DNA from 3 places in the Pseudolabrys sp. genome. Region 2 is predicted to be linked to each of the others. Evidence: predicted binding sites of a transcription regulator. Region 2 holds the regulator's gene; each other region holds the start of a gene.

Region 1 (7,467 bases), 130 kb from region 2:
GCGCTCACCGTGGCGCAAAAACTACAGCCGGAACCAACGCAATGCCCTAACGTTATCTCAAGTGCTCGCGGGCCCCGCGAGCCATCATCAAGTTTGTGACCATCCGGGGGTTTTCATGCGACTTCTCACTGTACTCAGCGCCGCGATCGTGTCGATCGGTCTGGCGACCGCCGCGTCGGCTGCCGATCTGCCGCGCGCCGTTCATAAGGCCCCGGCTTATGCGCCGCCGGCCATGTTCAACTGGACCGGCCTCTATCTCGGTCTGAACGCCGGCTACGGCTGGGCCGACGCCGATTTCGGCAATGCCGACGGTTTCCTCGGCGGCGCCCAGATCGGCTACAACTGGCAGGGCGTTGGTAGCCCGTGGGTGTTCGGCCTCGAAGCCGACATTCAGGCGACCGACATGGATGCCTCGGCGACCGCTGCCGGCATCACTGCGACCGGCAAGATCAACGGCTTCGGCACCATTCGTGGCCGCATCGGCTACGCCTGGGATCGCGCCATGATCTACGGCACGGGCGGCGTTGCCTTCACCCGGACCGAGCTGAGCCTGACGAACGGCGTCACCACCATCTCCGACAAGGATTGGAGCACCGGTTGGACGCTCGGCGCCGGCCTCGAATACGCCTTCTGGAACCGCTGGAGCGCCAAGCTCGAATACCTCTATGTCGATGCTGGCGACACCACGCTGACCCTCGCCGGCGTTCCGGTGACGGGCGACTACAACTTCAGCGTCGTCCGCGCGGGCCTGAACTACCGCTTCTAAGCGGATCGGACGTTCAAACGATCGAAAGGGCCGGCCTCGCGCCGGCCCTTTTGCTTTTCGCGCGGGGTTCCCGTTGCGGCAACAGTGTCATGCCCGCAACTCTCGGCGGCTCGGCCGCGCTATCGCTTGATCGCGTCGGCGACGTAGCGCACCACCGCGTCGACCTGTTCCTTGCTCAGAACCTCGCCGAACGGCGGCATGTTGCCGACGCCGCGCTCGACCGCGAGCCTGATCTTCTCCTCGGTCGGCTTCAGCTCGTCGAGATTGGGACCGACCTCGCCTTCGGCGCCGGCTGCGGCCAGCGTGTGGCAGAGCTTGCATTGCGGCTCGGACAGTTCGTTGAACACCTTCTCGCCGAGCGCCTTGTCCGGTTCGGCGGCCTGTGCGGCGACGGTCGCCGCCAGCCACAGGACGGCAAGCGACGGGATGAGACGCAACGGATAGAGCGCCCACCGCGGGCCGTTCGGTATCGTCATGGGATTTCTTTTGAAATGCTTTCGCGCGGACCGCGACGGCAAGGCCCCGCCGGCATCGGCGGGGCCTGCTTGTCAATCGCGCCTCAGACCACGGTGACCGACACCGCATGCGCCTTCCAGCCGTTGTGGCCGTAGGCGCGCTCGTTCGGCTCGAAGTCTTCCGGTTGCACATTGCCTTTCGAGTCGGTGGCGCGGCTGGCGATGCTGTAGCTGCCGGGCTGCAAGTCGGCCGACAGCACGAACACACGCCAGGCGAACGGGCCGAGATCGGGGCCGATCAGCTTCGCCGCCTTCCAGCTCTTGCCGCCGTCGGTCGAGACCTCGACGCCCTTCACAGGATTGTCGCCGCCGAACGCCACGCCGTAGATTTGCGTCGGCCCCTTGGCGTTGTCCTTCAGCGGATGGGTGACCCAGGACTTCACCGTCATCTGCCACATCGACGGCTGGCTCGGCGCGCCCTTCTGCCCGACCGGACGCACGCGATAGCCGGTCGTCTGGATGTTGGCGTCGCTCTCCGCCGCGGTGAACGCGAGACGCTTGATGTATTTGACGTTGTTGACGCCGTAATAGCCGGGCACCACCAGCCGCAGCGGCCCGCCATGCGCAAGCGACAGATCCGCGCCGTTCATCTCCCAGGCGAGCATGGCGTGATCCAGCGCCGCGATCGGCACCGAACGCTCCACCATCACCTTCTTGGGATCGAGGCCCTGCGGGATCGTCTCGCCGCCGGTGCCGGTGATGAACTTGGCGCCGTCGGCGAGGCCGCCGCAGGCCGCCACCACCGCGCGTACCGGCACGCCGCTCCAGATCACATTGCCAGCGGCGCCGACTTTCCATGGCGAGCCGCTCGCCTTGTGCGAGAAGAATCCGCGGCCGTTGCCCGAGCATTGCAGCACCATGGCGACGGTATCGACGCCGAGACCCTTCAGCTCGCTGAGCTTCATCGTGCGCGGGTTCTTGACGCCTTCGATCGAGAGGTTCCAGGCATTGCGGTCGGCGACGATGTCGTTGCCGGGCGCTGCGATGTTGTTGCGCACATAGAGCTGATCGGCCGGCGTGATGACGCCGGCGCCGAAGGCCTCGCGCTTGGTCTCCATGGTGTTCTTGGAGTGCACGATCATCGCATTGGCATTTTTCCACGCGACGTAGTCCGGCAGCGCCTTGGCGTCCTGCGCGAGCGCCGGAGCGCCAACCGCGAATTCGGGATTGGCCGCGATCACACCGGCAGCGCCGGCGCCTGCGACGATGAAATGGCGGCGCGATACCGCCGTCGTCGCCTCGGATGTCTTGTCGGAACGATTGAGCATGTCTCATCCTCCCTTGGTCCATCGCCGGCGTGGCGCCGGCGCATCCTTCAGTGACCCGGCCAGACGCCGGCTCGAACGGCTCTGACGGACCGGCTCTTCCATCGAAGAACGCGCCGCCCATCGACAACACCGCTGTGCCGGGACCGGATGGCGGCGAGGCCGCCGCCAATCGCACCCGTTCCCGGCGGGTCGAGGCTAGTCAGCGGCATCAGTTAGAACAAGCTGAATACGAACGCCGCCCGGTCCATGACGCCGCAGGCCGCGCGCCTTTGGCCGCCCGCTGCCCGGATGGCGCGCGGAGCCGCGAATTTATTTGCGGTTTTCAACCGCAGCGGCCGCGCCGGGACTGGCGAAACGCCATCGTTCTTATTACGTTCCGGGTGCCGCCGCGGCGGCCCCCAGCAATCCCCATAAGAACCATGCCCGACCGTACCCCGAAGTCCCCCCGCCCCGACGCCCGCAACATCACCATCCGGGGGGCCAGGGAGCACAATCTCAAGAACGTCGACGTCGCGATCCCCCGCGACCAGTTCGTGGTGTTCACCGGCCTGTCCGGGTCCGGCAAGTCGTCGCTCGCCTTCGACACCATCTATGCGGAGGGCCAGCGCCGCTACGTCGAATCGCTGTCGGCCTATGCGCGGCAGTTCCTCGAGATGATGCAGAAGCCGGATGTCGACCAGATCGACGGCCTGTCGCCCGCCATCTCGATCGAGCAGAAGACCACCTCGCGCAACCCGCGCTCCACCGTCGGCACCGTCACGGAGATCTACGACTACATGCGCCTGTTGTGGGCGCGCGTCGGCATTCCCTATTCGCCGGCGACCGGGCTGCCGATCGAGAGCCAGACCGTCAGCCAGATGGTCGACCGCGTGCTGGCGCTGCCGGAGAGCACCCGCATCTATGTGCTGGCCCCGGTCGTGCGCGGCCGCAAGGGCGAATACAAAAAGGAACTCGCCGACTTCCTCAAGAAGGGCTACCAGCGCGTCAAGGTCGACGGCAAGTTCTACGAGATCGCGGAGGTGCCCGCGCTCGACAAGAAGTTCACCCATGACATCGACGTGGTGGTCGACCGCCTGGTGGTGCGGGGCGACATCGCGACGCGGCTCGCGGACTCGCTGGAGCAAAGTCTCAAGCTCGCGGAAGGCCTCGCCATCGTCGAACTGGCCGACGTCGCCGCCACCGGCGCGACCGCCAATCGCGGCCGCAACGCCACCCACGAACGTCTCACCTTCTCGGAGAAATTCGCCTGTCCGGTGTCCGGCTTCACCATTCCGGAAATCGAGCCACGGCTGTTCTCGTTCAACAACCCATTCGGCGCCTGCCCGGCCTGCGGCGGTCTGGGCCAGGAGCAGCACATCGACGCCGAACTGGTGATCCCCGACCGCGACGCGACCTTGCGCAAGGGCGCCATCGCGCCTTGGGCGAAATCGACCTCGCCCTATTACACCCAGACGCTCGAGGCGCTCGGCAAGCACTACAAGTTCACGCTCGACAAGAAATGGAAGGACCTGCCGAAGAAAACGCAGGACGCCATCCTCTATGGCTCCGGCGACGACGCCATCAAGTTCGTCTATGACGACGGGTTGCGCGGCTACACCACCAAGAAACCGTTCGAGGGCGTGATCCCGAACCTCGAGCGCCGCTTCCGCGAGACGGAAAGCGACTGGGCGCGCGAGGACCTCGCCAAGTATTTCTCCGAGGTGCCCTGCTCGGCCTGCCACGGCGCGCGGCTCAAGCCCGAGGCGCTCTGCGTCAAGATCGCGGCCAAGACCATCTCCGAAGTCGCGGAGCTGTCCGTCAAGAAGGCCGCCGACTGGTTCGAGACGCTGCCGAAGGACTTGAACAAGAAGCAGAACGAGATCGCCGGCCGTGTGCTCAAGGAAATCCGCGAGCGGCTGCGCTTCCTGATCGACGTCGGCCTCGACTATCTGACGCTCAGCCGCGCCTCCGGCACGCTGTCCGGCGGCGAGAGCCAGCGCATTCGCCTCGCCTCGCAGATCGGCTCGGGCCTGACCGGCGTGCTCTATGTGCTCGACGAACCCTCGATCGGCCTGCACCAGCGCGACAATGCGCGGCTCCTGGAAACCCTCAAGCGGCTGCGCGACCTCGGCAACACCGTGATCGTGGTCGAGCACGACGAGGACGCGATCCGCACCGCCGACCATGTGCTCGACATCGGCCCCGGCGCCGGCATCCACGGCGGCAACATCATCGCGCAGGGCGGCGTCGACGACCTGATCGACGCGCCGGCGTCATGGACCGGCAAATATCTCTCCGGCGAATTGTCCGTCCCGGTGCCGGAGCGCCGCGCCATCAACACCCGCCGCCAGATCAAGGTCGTCAACGCGCGCGGCAACAACCTGAAAAACGTCACGGCGGAGATCCCGCTCGGCACCTTCACCTGCATCACCGGCGTCTCCGGCGGCGGAAAGTCGACGCTGCTGATCGACACGCTCTATGCCGCGGTCGCCCGCAAGCTCAACGGGGCGTCGCTCGCGCCTGCCCCGCACGACCGCATCGAGGGGCTGGAGCACATCGACAAGATCATCGACATCGACCAGTCGCCGATCGGCCGCACGCCGCGCTCCAACCCGGCGACCTATACCGGCGCCTTCACGCCGATCCGCGAGTGGTTCGCGCAGCTGCCCGAGGCGAAAGCGCGCGGCTACGAGCCGGGCCGCTTCTCCTTCAACGTCAAGGGCGGCCGCTGCGAGGCCTGCCAGGGCGACGGCGTCATCAAGATCGAGATGCACTTCCTGCCCGACGTCTACGTCACCTGCGACGTCTGCAAGGGCAAGCGCTACAACCGCGAGACGCTCGACGTCACCTTCAAGGGCAAGACCATCGCCGACGTGCTCGACATGACGGTCGAGGAAGCGCTGGAGTTCTTCAAGGCCGTTCCCCGCGTGCGCGACGTGCTGGCGCTGCTGCACCGCGTCGGCCTCGACTACATCCATGTCGGCCAGCAGGCCACCACGCTGTCGGGCGGCGAGGCGCAGCGCGTCAAGCTCGCCAAGGAACTGTCGAAGCGCTCCACGGGGCGCACGCTCTATATCCTCGACGAGCCGACCACCGGACTGCATTTCCACGACGTCGCCAAGTTGCTCGAAGTGCTGCACGAGCTGGTCGCCGGCGGCAACACGGTCGTCGTCATCGAGCACAATCTGGAGGTCATCAAGACCGCCGACTGGGTGATCGACCTAGGGCCGGAAGGCGGCGACGGCGGCGGCGAGATCGTCGCGGCCGGCACGCCGGAGGACGTGGTGAAGGTGAAAAGGTCTTACACGGGGCTGTTTCTGGCGCCTGTTCTCGGCCGCAAGGCGGCGGGTCCGAAGAAGAAGGGTCAGAAGGCGGCGGAGTGATGTCGTCGCCTAACCTAAAAATCGTAGATAACGAAAAATATGCGTTAGCCGCCTACAAGGCGGACATTGCGTCACGATTTCAGCATCATTTTTTCTCACCGAACATTTGGATAGAAACGAAGAACCCAGTCGAATTTGATCAGCATTGGCGTGAGTGGATGGGGAGTATTCGGACCGAACATTTTGAAGAATCGAATTTTCTTGTCTTCGCGAAGAAGGCGTCCGACACCTCAAACCTCCTCGATCAAGAGAGCGAGTCACTCAAGAATACGGTAATCAATTTTCACTTCGGGCTTCTATTGGCGGGTCGATTACATTGCTATGAGAAACCCCTTTTGATTACTGGCGGGAAAGACCGCGATGAACTTTCAATTCGGCAACTCCAAGAGATCGAGACGCCTATTCAATTTTCCGCAATCAGTTGGGATACAATTGATCTGCCCTTTCTCGAGAGAGCATTCACGATATCCAAATGCATCGCAAAGGTTTGGGACGGGTCGAGTCGCTTTAAGCGACTTCGACGAATATTGAATATCTACTTCACGGCTCGGATGACGCCAGACATTCTCGACCGACTCCATCAGTATGCGCGCTGTATCGAAGGTTTAATTCTTCCTAATGCGGGCGACACAACAAGACAATTTAAGAGCCGAACTGAATTGTTCATCGGCCCGAGACATCATTCACTAATGAAAGAGATATACGAAGCGCGAAACGCAATAGAGCATCTAAACGACCACCTCAATGTAAGTTCGAAAACAAGAGAAGATCGCGCCCAGATATATAAATGGGCTCACATCGCAGAACACGTCGCCAGATGCTGCCTCACCAAAATTGCTATTAGTGATACACTTCGGCATGTATATGAAAGCGATGATACCCTTCGATCTTTTTGGCTGAAAGATTTGAATGAACGACAAGCTATTTGGGGAGAGCCAATCAACCCGCTGGAGGCAATTTCAAGCTTTGAGATTCGCAACCTGAGCAACGCCGAGCTTGGCTTGTAGCTGCCCGAAAAGCCGGTCGCGCCATCTCCAATTTGACCATCTTATCTTCGGTTGTCCTCCTTTTAGTCTTGAACATTGACATTCTTCGTCAATCCTATTTCACTCGTATTATCTCGATGAAATAACAAGCAATAACCCCCGGCCAACGGGTCGCAAGCAACAAGCGGTGAATTAGTCCGCGCACATCGATTTCCTTGTAATCATCGCAATCTGCTGACGCCAGCACTGGCGCGTCAGCGGCAACGAAGGATTTTGGGTATGAAAGAAACACCTGCGACTAACCAAATGCAGACAGGCGGCTATGTAACCGGCTTTCGCGTCGGAGAAATGATCCTGGAGAATGGCGGGAAACTTCCGATCGTCGAACTGGAATATCGTCCGCATCCTGCGAGTTCGGACCAAGAAGCCATGAGCGTTCAATTGGCTCTTCGGTCAGAGGTTGCGAACCGCCTGCTTCGACAGCTGAAGCAAAAGATCGACGACATCGAAGATCGAAAATCATCGATGAATTAACATGGTGGCCGCGCAGGATAGACCTGCGCGGCCGTC
Region 2 (7,467 bases):
GCGGAGGTGCGGCTGCGCTACGCTTACTTCGTCACCTGCCGCGAGGTCGTCAAGAACGCGGCGGGCGAGGTGATCGAACTGCGCTGCACCTACGACCCCGCGACCAAGGGCGGCGACGCGCCGGATGGCCGCAAGGTGAAGGGCACCATTCACTGGCTGTCGGCGAAGGACGCCGTGCAGGCGGAGGTGCGGCTCTACAATCCGCTGTTCAAGTCGCCGGACCCGCCGGGCGGCGAGAACTTCGCCGCCGACCTCAATCCGGAGTCGCTCGAGATTGTCGCGGACGCTCGCGTCGAACCGGCGCTCGCGACCGCGAACAACACCGCGCCGGTGCAGTTCGAGCGGCTCGGCTATTTCTGCCGCGACGTCGATGCGACCCGCGAGAAGCCGGTGTTCAACCGCACCATCGGCCTGCGCGACAGTTGGGCCAAAGAGCGCACAACGTAACGCGCGGCTTTCCTCCGTCGTCATGCTCCGCGAAGGCGGGGCATCCAGTAATCACCGTAGACGGTTGTATTTACTGGATCGCCCGGTCAAGCCGGGCGATGACAGGTGAGGATGCCCATGTAAACTGTCCCCCGGACCGGCCCAAGTTTTGGGTTGCCTGGGGACTGGGATGGCGCCGGGGGACAGGGTGCGCGACGGCGCGCGCGCGAAAGCACGCGCGCTCGCCGCAGGCGTGGACGCCGCACGACGGCGTGCCGGCGGCGCTTTGCCTGCCGGGCTTCTGCTTGCGTTGCAGCGATGGCGCGAAGTGCTGGCGCAGTATCTCGCGGCGGAATTCGCGCCGGGCCGCCTGGTGCCGTGGATGCCGGTCGCCTTCGGCATCGGCATCATCGGCTATTTTACCGCGCCGCGTGAGCCGCTGTGGCCGGCAACCGCGGCTCTCGCTGTCGTGCTCGCCTTCGCTGCGTTCCTCGTGCGTCGGCGGTTCATCGCGTTTGCGGGCGCGCTGACGGCGGCTGCGATCGCCACCGGGTTTGCCGTTGCGACAATCAAGACCGCGCTGATCGCGCATCCGGTGCTCGACTATCCTGTCTTCGGCGCTGCGGTCACCGGCTTCGTCGAAATCCGCGAGGAGCGGGCGCGCAGCGATCGTATCGTCGTGCGCGTCGCGTCGATGAGCGGTGAGCGGCTGCGCGTCAAGCCGGAGCGCGTGCGCGTTGCAGTCCGCAAGGGTCATGCGCCGGCGGTTGGCGATTACGTGAGCTTCAAGGCGCGTCTCACGCCGCCGTTGCAGCCATTGCGTCCCGGCGGCTACGACTTCGCGCGCGACATGTATTTCCAGCGCATCGGCGCTTCGGGTTATGTGCTGGGGGCCATCGCGACACAGCCGGCACCGGGCGCGCGCGGTTTCTGGCTGTCCTATCGCAGCGCGATCGAAATGATGCGCGAGACGATCGACGATCGCATTCGCGCCGTGCTGCCCGGCGACACCGGCTCGATTGCCTCGGCGCTCATTACCGGCAAACGCGACGCGATCACGCAACCCGTCAACGACGCGATGTATGTGTCGAGCCTCGCGCATGTTCTGTCGATCTCCGGCTACCACATGGCGGTGGTCGCCGGCATCGTGTTCTTCGTGATCCGTGCCGGCTTTGCACTGAGCGCTGCCGCCGCGACCCGCCATCCAATCAAGAAATGGGCGGCGGCCGCCGCGCTGGTTGCCGCGACGTTCTATCTGCTGCTGTCGGGCGCGGAGGTCGCGACGCAGCGCTCCTACATCATGGTCGCGATCGTGCTGATCGGCGTGATGGCCGACCGGCCGGCGCTGACGTTCCGCACGCTCGCGGTCGCCGCCTGTGCGGTGATGCTGCTGACGCCCGAGGCCGTGGTGCATCCGAGCTTCCAGATGTCGTTTGCCGCGACGCTCGCGCTCATCGCCGCTTACCGCAATGGGCTGCCGTGGCGTGCCGACGCCGACACGTCGGCCGGCGCGCGCCTCGCGCTGTGGGGCGGACGCGAGATTGCCGGGCTGGTGATCGCCTCGCTGGTGGCGGGCCTCGCCACCACGCCTTACGCGGCGTTCCATTTCCATCGCCTCGCGCCCTATGGCGTGCTGGCGAACCTCGCCGCCATGCCGGTCGTCTCGGCCTGGGTGATGCCGATGGGTATCCTCGGCACGCTGGCGATGCCGTTCGGCTTCGACGGCCTGTTCTGGCCGCTGATGGGTGCCGGCATCGACTGGATGGTGACGGTCGCCCTGTGGGTCGCGGCGTTGCCGGGCGCGGTGGGGCACATCCACGCCTTCGGCATCGGGCCGTTGCTGCTGGCGACCGCCGGGCTGCTGCTGATCGCCATGCTGCGGACACCGCTGCGCTGGAGCGGGGCGGGACTCGCGCTTCTGGCCTGCCTCTGGGTTTACGTCACGCCGAAACCGGATCTGCTGGTGTCGGCCGACGGGCAAACGGCGGCACTCCGGCAGGCCGACGGCCGGCTCGCCGTTCTCCACGCCGGCCGTGACAATTTCGCCTTGCGCGACTGGCTCGCCGCCGACGGCGATAGCCGGACCGTCAAGGACGACACCCTGAAGGCGGGTGTCCGCTGCGATCCTGTCGGCTGCACCGGTCCTTTCGCGAACGGCAGGGTCGCCGCATTCAGCGAGACAATCGAGGCGCTTGCGGAGGATTGTTCACGTGCCGCAGTGATCGTGACGCCGCGCGAGGCTCCTGCGACATGCAAGGGCATGCTGATCGACCGTGGTGTCTGGCGAGCCCACGGCGCCAGTGCGTTGCGCTGGACCTCCGCTGGCAAGGGGAGCGCCGCCATCGTCGAATGGGCGCGCCCGGCGGGCGAGGCGCGGCCCTGGAGCGGCCTGCGGGTGCAGGCGACCGCAACTGCGCCGTCGCCGGCGAAGCGGCGGCCGGCGCAGCGCGATGCCACGCCGCCGGACGGCGCGCGCGAGGCCGACGATTAGGCTGGAACGGTCTCAGTAGCGCCGGAACAGGCCGACAAGCCGGCCCTGAATGCGGACCCGGTTCGGCGGCAGGATACGCACCTCATAGGCGCTGTTGGCCGGCTCGAGTGCGATGGAGGCGCCGCGGCGGCGGAACCGCTTGAGGGTGGCTTCCTCGTCGTCGATCAGCGCCACCACGATGTCGCCGGTGTCGGCGGCGTCGCTGCGGCGGATCAGGGCGATATCGCCGTCGAGAATGCCGGCCTCGATCATCGAGTCGCCGCGCACTTCGAGGGCGAAATGCTCGCCGGTCGAGAGGAGGTCCGGCGGCACGTTGATGGTGTGGCTGCGGGTCTGGATCGCCTCGATCGGCGTGCCGGCGGCGATGCGGCCCATGACGGGCACGGCAATCGGGTGCCCGGCGCTGCCGCCGTCATCGTCGGCGGCCACCGCACGGACGCGGCCGAGGTCGCCCTCGATGACACTCGGCGTGAAGCCGCGGCTGCGCCCGGAGCCAAGCCCATGGGCGACCGAATCGGGCAGCTTGATCACTTCGATGGCGCGGGCGCGGTTGGGCAGGCGGCGGATGAAGCCGCGCTCCTCCAGCGCCGTAATCAGCCGGTGGATGCCGGATTTCGACCGCAGATCGAGCGCGTCCTTCATCTCGTCGAACGAGGGGGGGACGCCGGTTTCCGTCAGCCTCTCGTGCAGGAAACGCAGAAGCTCGAACTGTTTGCGGGTCAGCATGGATTTCCTCGGATTTCCCCAGTTCCGGCCCCGCGCATCCCACGCATCGGCCAGAAACAAATCATGAACGGACACTATCCGTTCCAGTTGTGTTCCGCAACCGATTAATTTGAAGTGAACAATGCGAACGGCCGCTAAAGGCCGAACTTAAGGATGACGCAGGGCGAGCCGGCCTTCGCCGCCGGCGCACGCACCTCGCGAATCAACAGGCAGTCCGCCACGGCCAGTGGCGCCATCAGCGAGCTGTCCTGGTTCGCCAGCGGCGTCGCGACCGGGACGCCATCCGGGCCTTCGCTCAGCGTCGCGCGCAGGTAGTCGGCGCGTTCGTCGTTCTCCGGCATGTCGCGGCCGAGCACCGCCGCTTGCGGGGCATGGATGACGTCGCGGCGGCCGGCGAGGCGGCGCATCAGCGGCACCAGGAACAGGAACGAGCACACGTAGGACGACACCGGATTGCCCGGCACGCCGAGCACCTGCATGGGGCCGAGCTTGCCGTGCATCATCGGGCGGCCGGGGCGCAGTGCGACGCGCCAGAACGACAGGTCCATGCCCTCGGCGGTCAGCGCCTTCTGGACGAGGTCGTGCTCGCCGACCGATGCGCCGCCGGAGGTGAGCAGGATATCGGCGCCGGCGTCGCGGGCGCGACGGATCGCGGCGCCGATGGCGTCGAGGCTGTCCCGCGCGATGCCGAGTTCGATTGCCTCGCAGCCTTCGGAGCGCACCAGCGCGGCGAGCGCAAAGCCATTCGAATAGACGATCTCGCCGGGCTTCGGCGCCTGGCCGGGCGGCACCAGTTCGTCGCCAGTGCCGAGCACGGCGACCTTCGGCCGGCGCACCACCTTCACCGCCGGATAGTTCATCGCGGCGGCGAGCATCAGGTCGCGGTCGGTGAGGCGGCGGCCCTTGGCGAGCAGGACGTCACCTTCGCGGAAGTCGATCGCGGCAGGGCGGACATGGCGGCCGGTCTTGATGGCGAGCTTGATCAGAACCTTGTCGCCGTCGCGGCCGGTGTCTTCCTGAATGACGACGGTATTGCTGCCCGCCGGCATCACGCCGCCGGTGAAGATGCGCGCGGCTTGGCCCGGACCGACGTGGCCTGCGAACGGGTGGCCGGCGGCGACTTCGCCAATCACGTCAAGCGTGACCGGCGCCTGCGCGATATCCGCGCCGCGCACGGCATAGCCGTCCATCGCGGAAAGCGCCGCCGGCGGCTGGGTTCGTTTGGCGACGAGATCCTGCGCCAGTACGCAGCCGAGCGCATCCGACAGCGGAACGTCATGCGCGGGCAGCGGCGCGGCGTCCGCGAGAACCTGTTTCAGCGCCTCTGCGACCGGCATCAGCGCCATCGTTTAGCCCTTCGCGCGGTAATGGCCGGACTTGTAGTGTCCAGACTTGCCGCCGAGCTTTTCGATCAGGCGGATGCCCTCGATCCGCATGCCGCGCTCGACCGCCTTGACCATGTCGTAGATCGTCAGACACGCGACCGACACCGCGGTCAGTGCCTCCATCTCGACGCCGGTCGGGCCTTTCACCTTCACGGTCGCACGCACGGTCAGGCCGGTGAATCTGCGGTCCGGCGCGATCTCGACGGTGACCTTGGACAGCGCCAGCGGGTGGCAAAGCGGGATCAGCTCATGCGTCCGCTTGGCCGCCATGATGCCGGCAAGCCGCGCCGCGCCGAGCACGTCGCCTTTCTTGGCGTTGCCCTTGAGCACCAGCGAGAGCGTCGGCTTCGCCATCGTGACGCGGCCTTCCGCGACCGCGACGCGCTCGGTCGGCGATTTGGCGGAGACGTCGACCATGTGGGCTTCGCCGGTCGCGCCGATATGGGTCAGGCGCTGTCGCGCCGGGCGCTTCGAGGTTTTCCTGGTCGCCCGCTTTGCCACCGGCATCGGCCTCACGGTGCCGCGCGGGTGAGGATGGCGCGGATCGCCGCCGTCACGTCCGGCTGGCGCATCAGGCTTTCGCCGATCAGGAAAGTCGACATGCCGACCCTGGCGAGCCGGGCGAGGTCGGCCGGGGTGTTGATGCCGCTTTCGCCGACGGCGATGCGGTCGCGCGGGATTTTCGGCGCCAGCCGCTCGCTGGTTTCGAGCGCCGTGACGAAAGTCCGCAGATTGCGGTTGTTGACGCCGATCAGCGGCGATTTCAGGCGCATGGCCCGCTCAAGTTCAACTTCATCATGAACTTCAATAAGCGCGTCCATGCCATATTCGAACGCTGTGCTTTCGATCTCGGCAGCCGCGGCGTCATCGAGCGAGGCCATGATGATCAGGATGCAATCCGCCCCCAGCGCCCGGGATTCGACCACCTGATAGGGCTCGTAGATGAAATCCTTGCGCAGCGCCGGCAGCGCTGTGGCGTTGCGCGCCGCGCCGAGGAATTCAGGCTTGCCCTGGAATGACGGCGCGTCCGTCAGCACCGAGAGACAGGTCGCGCCGCCGGCCTCGTAAGCCTTCGCGAGCGTCGGCGGATCGAAATCGGCCCGGATCAGGCCTTTGGAGGGGCTTGCCTTCTTGATCTCCGCGATCAGCGCATAGTCGCCGGCCGAAACCTTCTTCTCGATCGCCTTGGCGAAACCGCGCGGCGGTGCGGCGGTTTTGGCGTCACGCTCGAGAGCGCCGAGCGGGCGAACGCGCTTGGCCGCCGCGATTTCCTCGCGCTTGTAAGCTTCGATCTTGGTGAGAATGTCCGACATCAGGCGTCCTGCACCGGCTCTTTGGCGTTCGAAACCGCGATCAGGCGGTCGAGCCGGCCTTCGGCTTCGCCTGAATCGACCGCCTTTGCGGCAAGCACCATGCCGTCATTCAAATCCTTCGCCTTGCCGGCAATGATCAGCGCCGCGGCGGCATTGAACAGCGCGATGTCGCGCAGCGCGGTCTTCTTGCCCTTGAGCACGTCGAACAGCGCGCGGGCATTGGTGTCGGCGTCCGCGCCGCGCAGCTTGTCGGCGGTGACGCGGGGCAGGCCGACGTCCTCCGGCGCAATCTCGAAGCTGCGGATCTTGCCGTTCTCGAGCGCGCAGACGCTGGTCGTTCCGGTCGTGGTGATCTCGTCGAGCCCGTCGGACCCATGCACGACCCAGACCGCTTCCGAGCCGAGGTTCTTCAGCACCTGCGCCATCGGCTCGATCCACTGTTTGGAGAATGCGCCGGTCATCTGCCGCTTGACGCTTGCCGGGTTCGACAGCGGTCCGAGCAGGTTGAAGATGGTGCGGGTGGCCAGTTCGACGCGGGTGGGGCCGACATTCTTCATCGCCGGGTGATGCGCCGGCGCGAACATGAACCCGATGCCGGCATCGCGAATGCAGCGCGCGACCGCTTCGCCGGCGAGATCGACATTGACGCCGAGCGCGGCCAGCACGTCGGCCGAGCCCGATTTCGACGACAGCGCACGATTGCCGTGCTTGGCGACCGGTACGCCGGCGCCGGCGACGATGAAAGCCGCGCAGGTCGAAACATTAAAGGAGCCGGAGGCGTCTCCGCCGGTGCCGACCACGTCGATCGCGTCGGGCGGCGCTGCGACACGCACCATCTTGGCGCGCATGGTGGTGACCGCGCCGGTGATCTCGTCGACCGTCTCGCCGCGCACACGCAGGCCCATCAGCAGGCCGCCCATCTGCGAGGGCGTCGCTTCGCCCGACATCATGCGGTCGAATACGAAGGTCGCTTCGTCGCGGGTCAGCGCCGCGCCGGTCGCCACCTTGCCGATCAGCGCGCGGAATTGATCGCTCTCGTTCATGGACAGCGCTCTCAGGCCGTTGCGCGCGCGGGCGCGGCGTTCGTTGACGAGGTGCGGCGGCCGTGCGCGGTGTTCCACGCCGT
Region 3 (7,467 bases), on a different contig from region 2:
TCGCGGCGTTCCGGCGCATGATAAAGCGCATCATTGACCGCGATCAGCGGCACAACATGATCGCGCGCGATTTCGGCGAGCTGCGCCAGCCGCCGCGCATCGTCGCCATTGTAGAGGATGCTGCCGCCGAGCCAGAGCGCGCCGGGCGAGGCCGCCTTGCCGAGACGGGTCAATAACTGGCCGAGTGCGACAGCATCGATCCGATCCGGCAGCACGATGAGATTGAGACCCGCGATGAAGTCGAGCAGGTCGGGCAGGCTGAGGCTGCATTCGCCCTTTTCCGCCCTCAGCTTGCCGCGCGACAACAGCCGCATCAGACAGCCCCAGGCCGCGCGATCTTGTGGGTAAGCGAGGATGTCCGGCGTTTCGTCGTTGAATACCAGCCGCGCGCCGACAACCACCTTGAATGGTGAAGATGGCCGCCCCTCCTCCTTGTCCTCCGCCTGCCATTCACGCTGCGCGGCATGCGCGCGCACCACGCCGGCGACGCTGTTGCGGTCGGCGATGCCGATCCCGGCCAGACCAAGTTCCTTCGCCTTCAACACCAGTTCTTCCGGGTCTGACGCCCCGCGCAGGAAGGAGAAATTGCTGGTGACGGCAAGTTCTGCATAACCGGGCATGGCAAACCTCACGCAAACAGGCCGTGTAGGAACCAGCGCGGCTGCGGCGTCTCGCGGCCGTATAGCCCTTCGCGGTAGAGCCATACGCGCAATCCGTCGCGGCTTTCGATGCGGAAGTAATCGCGCGTGAGCGCACGTCCCTCCCCGTCGCGCCACCATTCCATCGCAATGCGTTCCGGCCCTTCAGAGACGGCAACTTCATGCAGCACGCGGCGCCAACGGAAGCGCACTGGCGGTCCGTCCGGCACTTCAGCCACCGCTTCAACCGGCTCCGGCCGCTCGAACAGCCGCAACGGCCGCACTGGCGCGAGGCTGTCCTGACGCACCGACGCGGCAGCATAAGCACCGCGCAGGCGCTGTGCCGGCACGGCGGCGGTGGCGAGTTCCGGAATATGGGTGTCGCGCGGCACCGGCCGCGTCAGCCGCTCCGCGCCGAACCGCGCGCTGAGACGATCGACAAGATGCGCGAACTCGGTCTCGTGATCGGCCCCGCCGAATCCACTTTGCGTCGGATCGAGCCGCTCGGACGCGAGCGCCGACAGGCGGATGACGTCATATCCGAATCCCGGATCGCATTCGTCGCCGATCGCATTGAGCCGTTCGACGAACAGGCGACGGATACGCTCCGGATCGCGCAACGGCTCGCTGGTGCCCGCCGCGATCCGGTGAACCTTGCCGTCGGCGCGGAACAGCGTCACGAGCAGCCGCCGCGCGCCCTCACCGTGACGCTCAAGCACAAAGCCAAGCTCATGGGCGAGTTGCGCGATGGTCGCAAGCACATCGGATTGCAGCGCGATCGGATCGGGAAACCGCCGCTCTACGACACAGGACGGCAGCGGCAACCGTGGCCTGATCGGCTCTTCTTCATGGCCGAACGCCTGGTCGAGCCGGCGCAGGAAGTGCTGGCCGAACCGCGCCGCCAGCGAGGCCCGCGGACGGGCCGCCACATCGGCGATGCGCTTGAGGCCGACTTGCGCCAGCGCATCGACCGTATCGCTGTCGATGCGCAAGGCGGAAAGCGGCAACGGCAGCAGCGCATCGCGCGTATCCTGCCCTCCAACCAGCCGCCTTTCGCCACAGCGCGCCACCGCCCAGGCACAGCCGACGGTGCTGGCGACACCGGTGCGAGTCTTAAAACCCTGACGCGCGAGCCGCACGACGATATCGCGCATCATCTCCTTCTCGCCGCCGAACAGATGCGCGCAACCGGTGATGTCGAGCAACAGGCCGTCCGGCGCGTCGAGACCGACCAGCGGCGTATAGCGGTCGCACCAGTCGGCAACCGCTTCGAGGAAGGCAAGGTCGGCTTGCGGATCGTCCTGCTCAACCTCGATCGCCGGATGCATCGCGCGCGCATCCGCAAGCGACTGGCCTGCTTTCAGGCCGAGCGCCGAGGCAGCGTCGTTCATCGCGCAGAGACGCAAGGCGGACTTCACCAGCGTGACGACGACGCGCGGCGCGTCATCCAGCGCGGGCGAGCGGCGCGCGAGCCGGTCGGTCGGCAGCCGGGGCAGCCAGAGCGCCAGATAGCGCCGAGAAGGAACGATCATGGTGATTCCACGCGACAATCCAGCGGCCGAGCGGGCCGCGGCGGTTCTTGGTGAGCGAGAGCGAGAAAGCGGATTGTCCGAGCCCGCCGAAACGATCGGGCCGGCTTGCCGCGCCCGCGACCTCCCAGCGTGTTTCCGCCGCGCTGGTGAGCGCCGATGCGCGGTAACGCAGCAGGAATCCGAAACCGCCACCCTCGCGCGCAGCGAGCATCAGCCGCCGCGTCGCGGTGAGATCGGCGGCCGGTCCGTCATTCGGCAGTTCGGCGATGACACAGCCAAGCGCTGGGCAGCGCAGCGCCTCCTCCATCGCCCAGAACGCATCGCGCGCCTGCGCGACCCGCAGCATCAGCACCCGATCGAGTGGCAGGCCGAACGCGGTCAGCCCGTGGCCGTAAAGGCCACCGGCCTCGCCATCGACATAGCCGGACCCGATCCAGAGCGTCCGCTTGTTTGCGTTCATCTTTGCCGCGAGCGCGAGCACAAAGCCGGCCGCCGCGCCCACATGCAGCGGCGCAGCCGGCGCAATCTCATGCAGCGCACCGGCGTTCAGTCCGCCGTCCAACACGGCGTCGATGCCGTGGCAGGACAAGATGAGCGGCTTCGCCCCGCCGCCCAGTGGACAGACATGGTTTGCTTCGATCGCGGCGACGTCGCGCCGGAGACGGTGAAGCGTGGCAGTTGCGTTCGCAGCCACCGCTCGATCCTTCCAGTTTTATGTTCATGTTTTGTTCTTATCGATTCCAGACCCCTGCCGGACTGTCAACCGGGCTGAAAATCCCTTTTTTGCCAGAGGCTTGATTAGGTGGCGGTCAGAGCGACATCACCAGTTCGACGCCCGGAATACGCGGCATGATGGTGCCCCGTTTCATCGCGTCGATATTGGCGCGCTTGTTGCGCCCGCTCGCCAGCGCGTGCTCGCGCATCCGCGCCGCCGCCCGCTCGCCCTGCCGATTCAGGATCGCGTCGAGAATGGCGTGGTGGTCGTCGTGCGAGAGCTTGATCTGGCCCTTGCTGCGGTCGGGATCGGTCTGGTCGAACACGATGGCGACCGACGACACCAGCGGCCGGCGAGACAGCTGCGCCACCGTTTCGGCGATGGTCGCATTGCCGGACGCCTCGATCAGCTCGCGATGGAACATGCCGTTCAATTCGATCCAGCGGACGCGCGCCTCCAGCGCCTCGAAGCCGCGCGTCAGGATGCCGTCCATTTCCGCGACGGCCTCGTGAAGCACCGCGGCGGCGGTGCCATCGAGCCCGCGTTCGGCGGCAAGCCGTACCGCCATCGCCTCCACCTCGCCGCGCACCGCGATCGCGTCCGTCACTTCGTCGAGCGAGATACCACGCACCCGAAAGCCGCGATTGGGTTCGCGCCGCACAAGGCTTTCCTGCTCCAGCACGCCGAGCGCGAGGCGGATCAGCGTGCGCGAGCCGCCGAACTGCTCGGCGAGCGACACCTCGGGCAGCCGCTCGTTGAAGGCGAAAGCGCCGGACAGGATGCGCTCGCGCAGTGCGTGGGTGATCTGGTCGAGTTGCGTCGTCATCGGAATTGTCCACCTATCGCAGTATATTGCATGCAATAGGCCACTTATATCCCTCATTTACTGCTACTTCGGGGTTGATAACCACAAACTTGCATGCAATCAAGGGATCGAAGTTCAAGACCGCCATGAAGGCGGCCGGACGAAAGGGAGACGCACCATGCTCGACCGTACCGGCAAACCCCGGATCATTCCCGGCCACCCGCGTTTCGCGACGCCGCCGCTGGCGGCGAGCCGGCCGCCACGCTGCCCGCCTTTCGTCGAGGTAACGAACTCCGACCAGTTGCTCCCCTATCTCGAGCATGTCGCGAAGCGGCCTTACAACCACGGCCTCAATGCCTGCTGGGATCTGAAGGAAGGCGAGCGCGTCCTCCTGCGCGTCGACAACTGGCACAGCGATCTCACCATCGAGGCCTGCAAGAAGATCCTCGAGAAGTACAAGGTCAAATACGAGATCAAGAAGATCGACCGCGGTCCGGTGCCGCAATGGGTCGGCTCCGACGAAGTCGATTACTACCTGTTCCGCACCAAGGAACTCGCCGAGTGGATGGACTGGTGGGAAGAGGAAGAGAAGAAGCAGCAATACGACAAGATTCTGATGGGATACGGCGGGCCGGTGCTCGCCGAGCGCTACATCAAGATCCAGCGCATGCCCTTCATCACGCCGGAAATTCTCGCCTCGCCGGCGCATGCGATGCCGATCGAGGTGCTCAACGCCATCGACCGCTGGACCTGGGATCGCGTGCGCACGGCCAAGCGCGCCCGCATCGTCGATCCCGAAGGCACCGACATCGAGTTCACCAACCACCCGGAATATTGGGACAGCAAGCGCGAGTTCTATGATGCGGGCCTCACCAGCGCGACCTGGACCGGCAACGAGCACTTCGGCAAGCAGTACCTGCCCGGTCACGTCACCGGCCGGCCGTGGATGTTCCATCCGACCAAGGAAGACGGCAACGGCGTGATCGCCGGCACGACCAACCACATCGCGCCGGTCGACTGGACGCAGCTCGTCGTCGAGAACTCCAAGATCGTGCAGATCAACGAGGGCGGCGAGTTCGGCCGCAAGCTGCGCGACGTGATGGAGCAGACCAAGGACCTGCAATACCCGGGCTTCCCCGGCAAAGGCATCATGTACTGGTGGGAAGCCTCGATCGGCACCAACCCGCACATCCACCGCCCGCGCAAGGATTTCCCGTCGGGCTTCGTCAACTGCCTCTACGAGCGCGTCCGCTCGGGCGTCATCCACATGGGCTTCGGCACCATCATTTCCTCGATGGCCGAACGGAAGGCCGCGCGCATGGGCCACCTCGTCGGCCACTGGCACGTCCATCTCTACTTCCCGACCTACACGCTGGAGCGCGAGGGTGACAACGAGACGCTGATTGAGAACGGCCGCCTCAAGGCGCTCGACGATCCGAAAATCCGCCAGCTCTGCGCGAAATACGGCGACGTCGATCTCTGGCTCGACGAGTCGTGGAACCCGGCAGTGCCCGGCATCAACATGCCCGGCGACTACTGGGATCATTACGCCAGGAACCCGTTGCACTGGGTGAAGACGGAACTCGAAGTCTGCCGCAACTACCATCCGATGTTCATGAAGATGGTCGGCGCCGACGGAAAATACTGCCACGGTGCCGGCGCCGAATGGTGGAAGGGCGGCTGCTGCTCGCACAGCGGTCACTCGGCCTCCGCGCTGCCCGGCAACTGCTGCGGACACGATCACTGATGTAATTGAACGAGCGAAACACGGCCGTCCACACAACAGAACAACGGGCGGCCGCGATAAAACGGGAGGAGGATCAATGAAATTTGTCCGTGTCGCCGCCTGCGCAGCGGCCATAGCGATGTCGTCGGCTGTTGCCGGCAGCGCCTGCGCCAAGACATTGCGGTTTGCCGAGTTCGGTCCCAATCGCGGCGACCGCGCCGCTGCCGTCCAATGGCTCGCCGACGAGATCAAGAAGCGCTCCGGCGGCTCGCTCGAGATCGAATTTCACTGGGGTGGCGCGCTCTTGAGCACCAAGGCCATCCTGAAAGGCGTTTCGGATGGCGTCGCCGACATGGGATCGATCGTCGGCTTCCTGACGCCGAAGGAATTGCGCGTCTACAATCTGGGAGACCTGCCGGTCGATAATTCGGACGAGTGGGTCGGCCTGCGCGCGATGTACAAGCTTTCGACCGAGAACGCCGCTTTCAAAAAGGAGTTCGACAAGGCCGGCGTCGTCTATGTGACGAACTTCACCACCGGGCCGATCCAGCTGATCTGCAAGAAAGAGATCAAATCGCTCGCCGACCTGAAAGGTCTCAAGGTCCGCGGCTCCGGTCCCTACGGCAAGGCGATGAGCGACCTCGGCGCCGCCGTGCAGGGCATGGGCCAGCCCAAAGTATTCGAAGCGCTCGACTCCGGGTTGATCGAGTGCAACCAGAACTACTATTACGCCATCAAGGCCTACAAGCAGTACGAGGTCGCGCCCTACGTCACCGAGTTGAACTGGGGCGCCAACATGTCGTTCGGCATCGTGATGAACAAGGCGACGTTTGCGAGCCTGACCCCGGCCGAGCAGAAGGCGATCACCGAGGCCGGCTCCGCCTTCATCGACCACTTCGCCAAGGTGATGATCGAAGGCAAGGAGAAGGACAAGGCGGCAATGATCGCCGGGATCGGCGGCAAATCGATCAAGCTCGTCGATTTCCCGGCCGCCGACCGCACCAAGATCCTCGACGCCGGCAAGAAATACGTCAACGAATGGGCGGCATCCGCAAGCAAGGAAGGCCTTGACGGAAAAGGTATTCTTGCCGCCTACGAGGCGAATATCGCGGAATTCGCGAAGATCAAGGCCTCCAAAGGCTATCCCTGGGGCAAGTAGCAGGGACGCATGAGCCTCCACGCCGGCGCCGACAGCGACGACGAAGCTCCGCCGCGCCCGATCAGCGCGGCGGAACGGGCGCTGCTTGCTGTCGCTCTGGCCGCGCTTGCGCTGATCTGCCTCGTCGTCACCTACACCGTCATTGCGCGGGTGATTCATGCGCCGCTGATCCCTGACGACGTTCAGATCGTTCGGCAGCTTCTCGTCGTGGTCATCATTTTCCCGATGGCTGCGGTCACTGCGCTGCGCATGCATATCGCGGTGACGATCTTCACCGAAAAACTCAAGCGCGGCGCAAAGGGTCGGCTCGTCGTATTTGGCGACCTGCTCGGCCTTGCACTGTTCACGGTGCTGCTGGCCGGCGCGGTGGAACTGTTTACCGCCTCGTTCTCGTCCGGCGAGTATTTCGACGGCGACATCGATATCCCCTACTGGATGGTGCACGGCGCCTACATGGTCGCCATCGCGGTCTTATGGCTGCGGACGGCTGCGATGACTTGGGCCGATGTCGCAGTCCTGCGCACGATGCCTGTCAGATAGCCGCTGTCATGGATCCGGTCGCCCTCGCCTGCTTGATCCTGGGACTCGTCCTCGCGCTGATCGTCTTGCGCGTGCCGGTCGGCTTCGCGCTTGGCGTCGCCGCCTCGATCGGACTTTTGCTGTTCTTTTCATGGCGGCCCGGTTCTGCCTTCGATCTTGCGCGCGGGCTGCGCCCGACGCTGTCGATCCTGACCAGCACGCCGTTCGAGTTCATCAGCAATTACGAACTCAGCATGATCCCGCTGTTCATCGCGCTCGGTCACGTCGCCTATGCCGCGGGTATCACCACCGACCTCTACAGCGCGCTGCGGATCTGGCTCGCGCGCATCCCCGGCGGGCTCGCGCTCGCTTC

What was found. Region 2 encodes LexA, which represses DNA repair genes until DNA is damaged. Its sites were predicted from a motif close to TGTTCNNNNTGTGTTCNG; they were not measured.
Region 1: uvrA (excinuclease ABC subunit UvrA) is a predicted target of LexA. The motif match lies at 2,911-2,928, and genes of this name have one in related genera.
Region 3: AB7F10_RS07195 (ImuA family protein) is a predicted target of LexA. The motif match lies at 2,886-2,903, and genes of this name have one in related genera.

The regions. Positions count from the first base shown of each region.
Region 1 covers NZ_JBFWPH010000005.1:60,199-67,665, reverse strand. Annotated here, with positions in the region: gene AB7F10_RS15825 (outer membrane protein) at 116-766, shown strand; gene AB7F10_RS15820 (c-type cytochrome) at 886-1,242, opposite strand; gene AB7F10_RS15815 (sulfite oxidase) at 1,326-2,549, opposite strand; gene uvrA (excinuclease ABC subunit UvrA) at 2,969-5,911, shown strand; gene AB7F10_RS15805 (hypothetical protein) at 5,908-6,918, shown strand; gene AB7F10_RS15800 (hypothetical protein) at 7,177-7,431, shown strand.
Region 2 covers NZ_JBFWPH010000005.1:187,519-194,985, reverse strand. Annotated here, with positions in the region: gene AB7F10_RS16435 (glutamine--tRNA ligase/YqeY domain fusion protein) at 1-447, shown strand, start outside; gene AB7F10_RS16430 (ComEC/Rec2 family competence protein) at 617-2,917, shown strand; gene lexA (transcriptional repressor LexA) at 2,930-3,643, opposite strand; gene AB7F10_RS16420 (molybdopterin molybdotransferase MoeA) at 3,778-4,989, opposite strand; gene moaC (cyclic pyranopterin monophosphate synthase MoaC) at 4,993-5,535, opposite strand; gene trpC (indole-3-glycerol phosphate synthase TrpC) at 5,541-6,341, opposite strand; gene trpD (anthranilate phosphoribosyltransferase) at 6,341-7,384, opposite strand; gene AB7F10_RS16400 (anthranilate synthase component II) at 7,396-7,467, opposite strand, start outside.
Region 3 covers NZ_JBFWPH010000002.1:407,618-415,084, reverse strand. Annotated here, with positions in the region: gene AB7F10_RS07205 (error-prone DNA polymerase) at 1-620, opposite strand, end outside; gene AB7F10_RS07200 (DNA polymerase Y family protein) at 629-2,170, opposite strand; gene AB7F10_RS07195 (ImuA family protein) at 2,082-2,864, opposite strand; gene AB7F10_RS07190 (GntR family transcriptional regulator) at 2,980-3,711, opposite strand; gene AB7F10_RS07185 (hypothetical protein) at 3,869-5,437, shown strand; gene AB7F10_RS07180 (C4-dicarboxylate TRAP transporter substrate-binding protein) at 5,514-6,575, shown strand; gene AB7F10_RS07175 (TRAP transporter small permease) at 6,585-7,115, shown strand; gene AB7F10_RS07170 (TRAP transporter large permease) at 7,124-7,467, shown strand, end outside.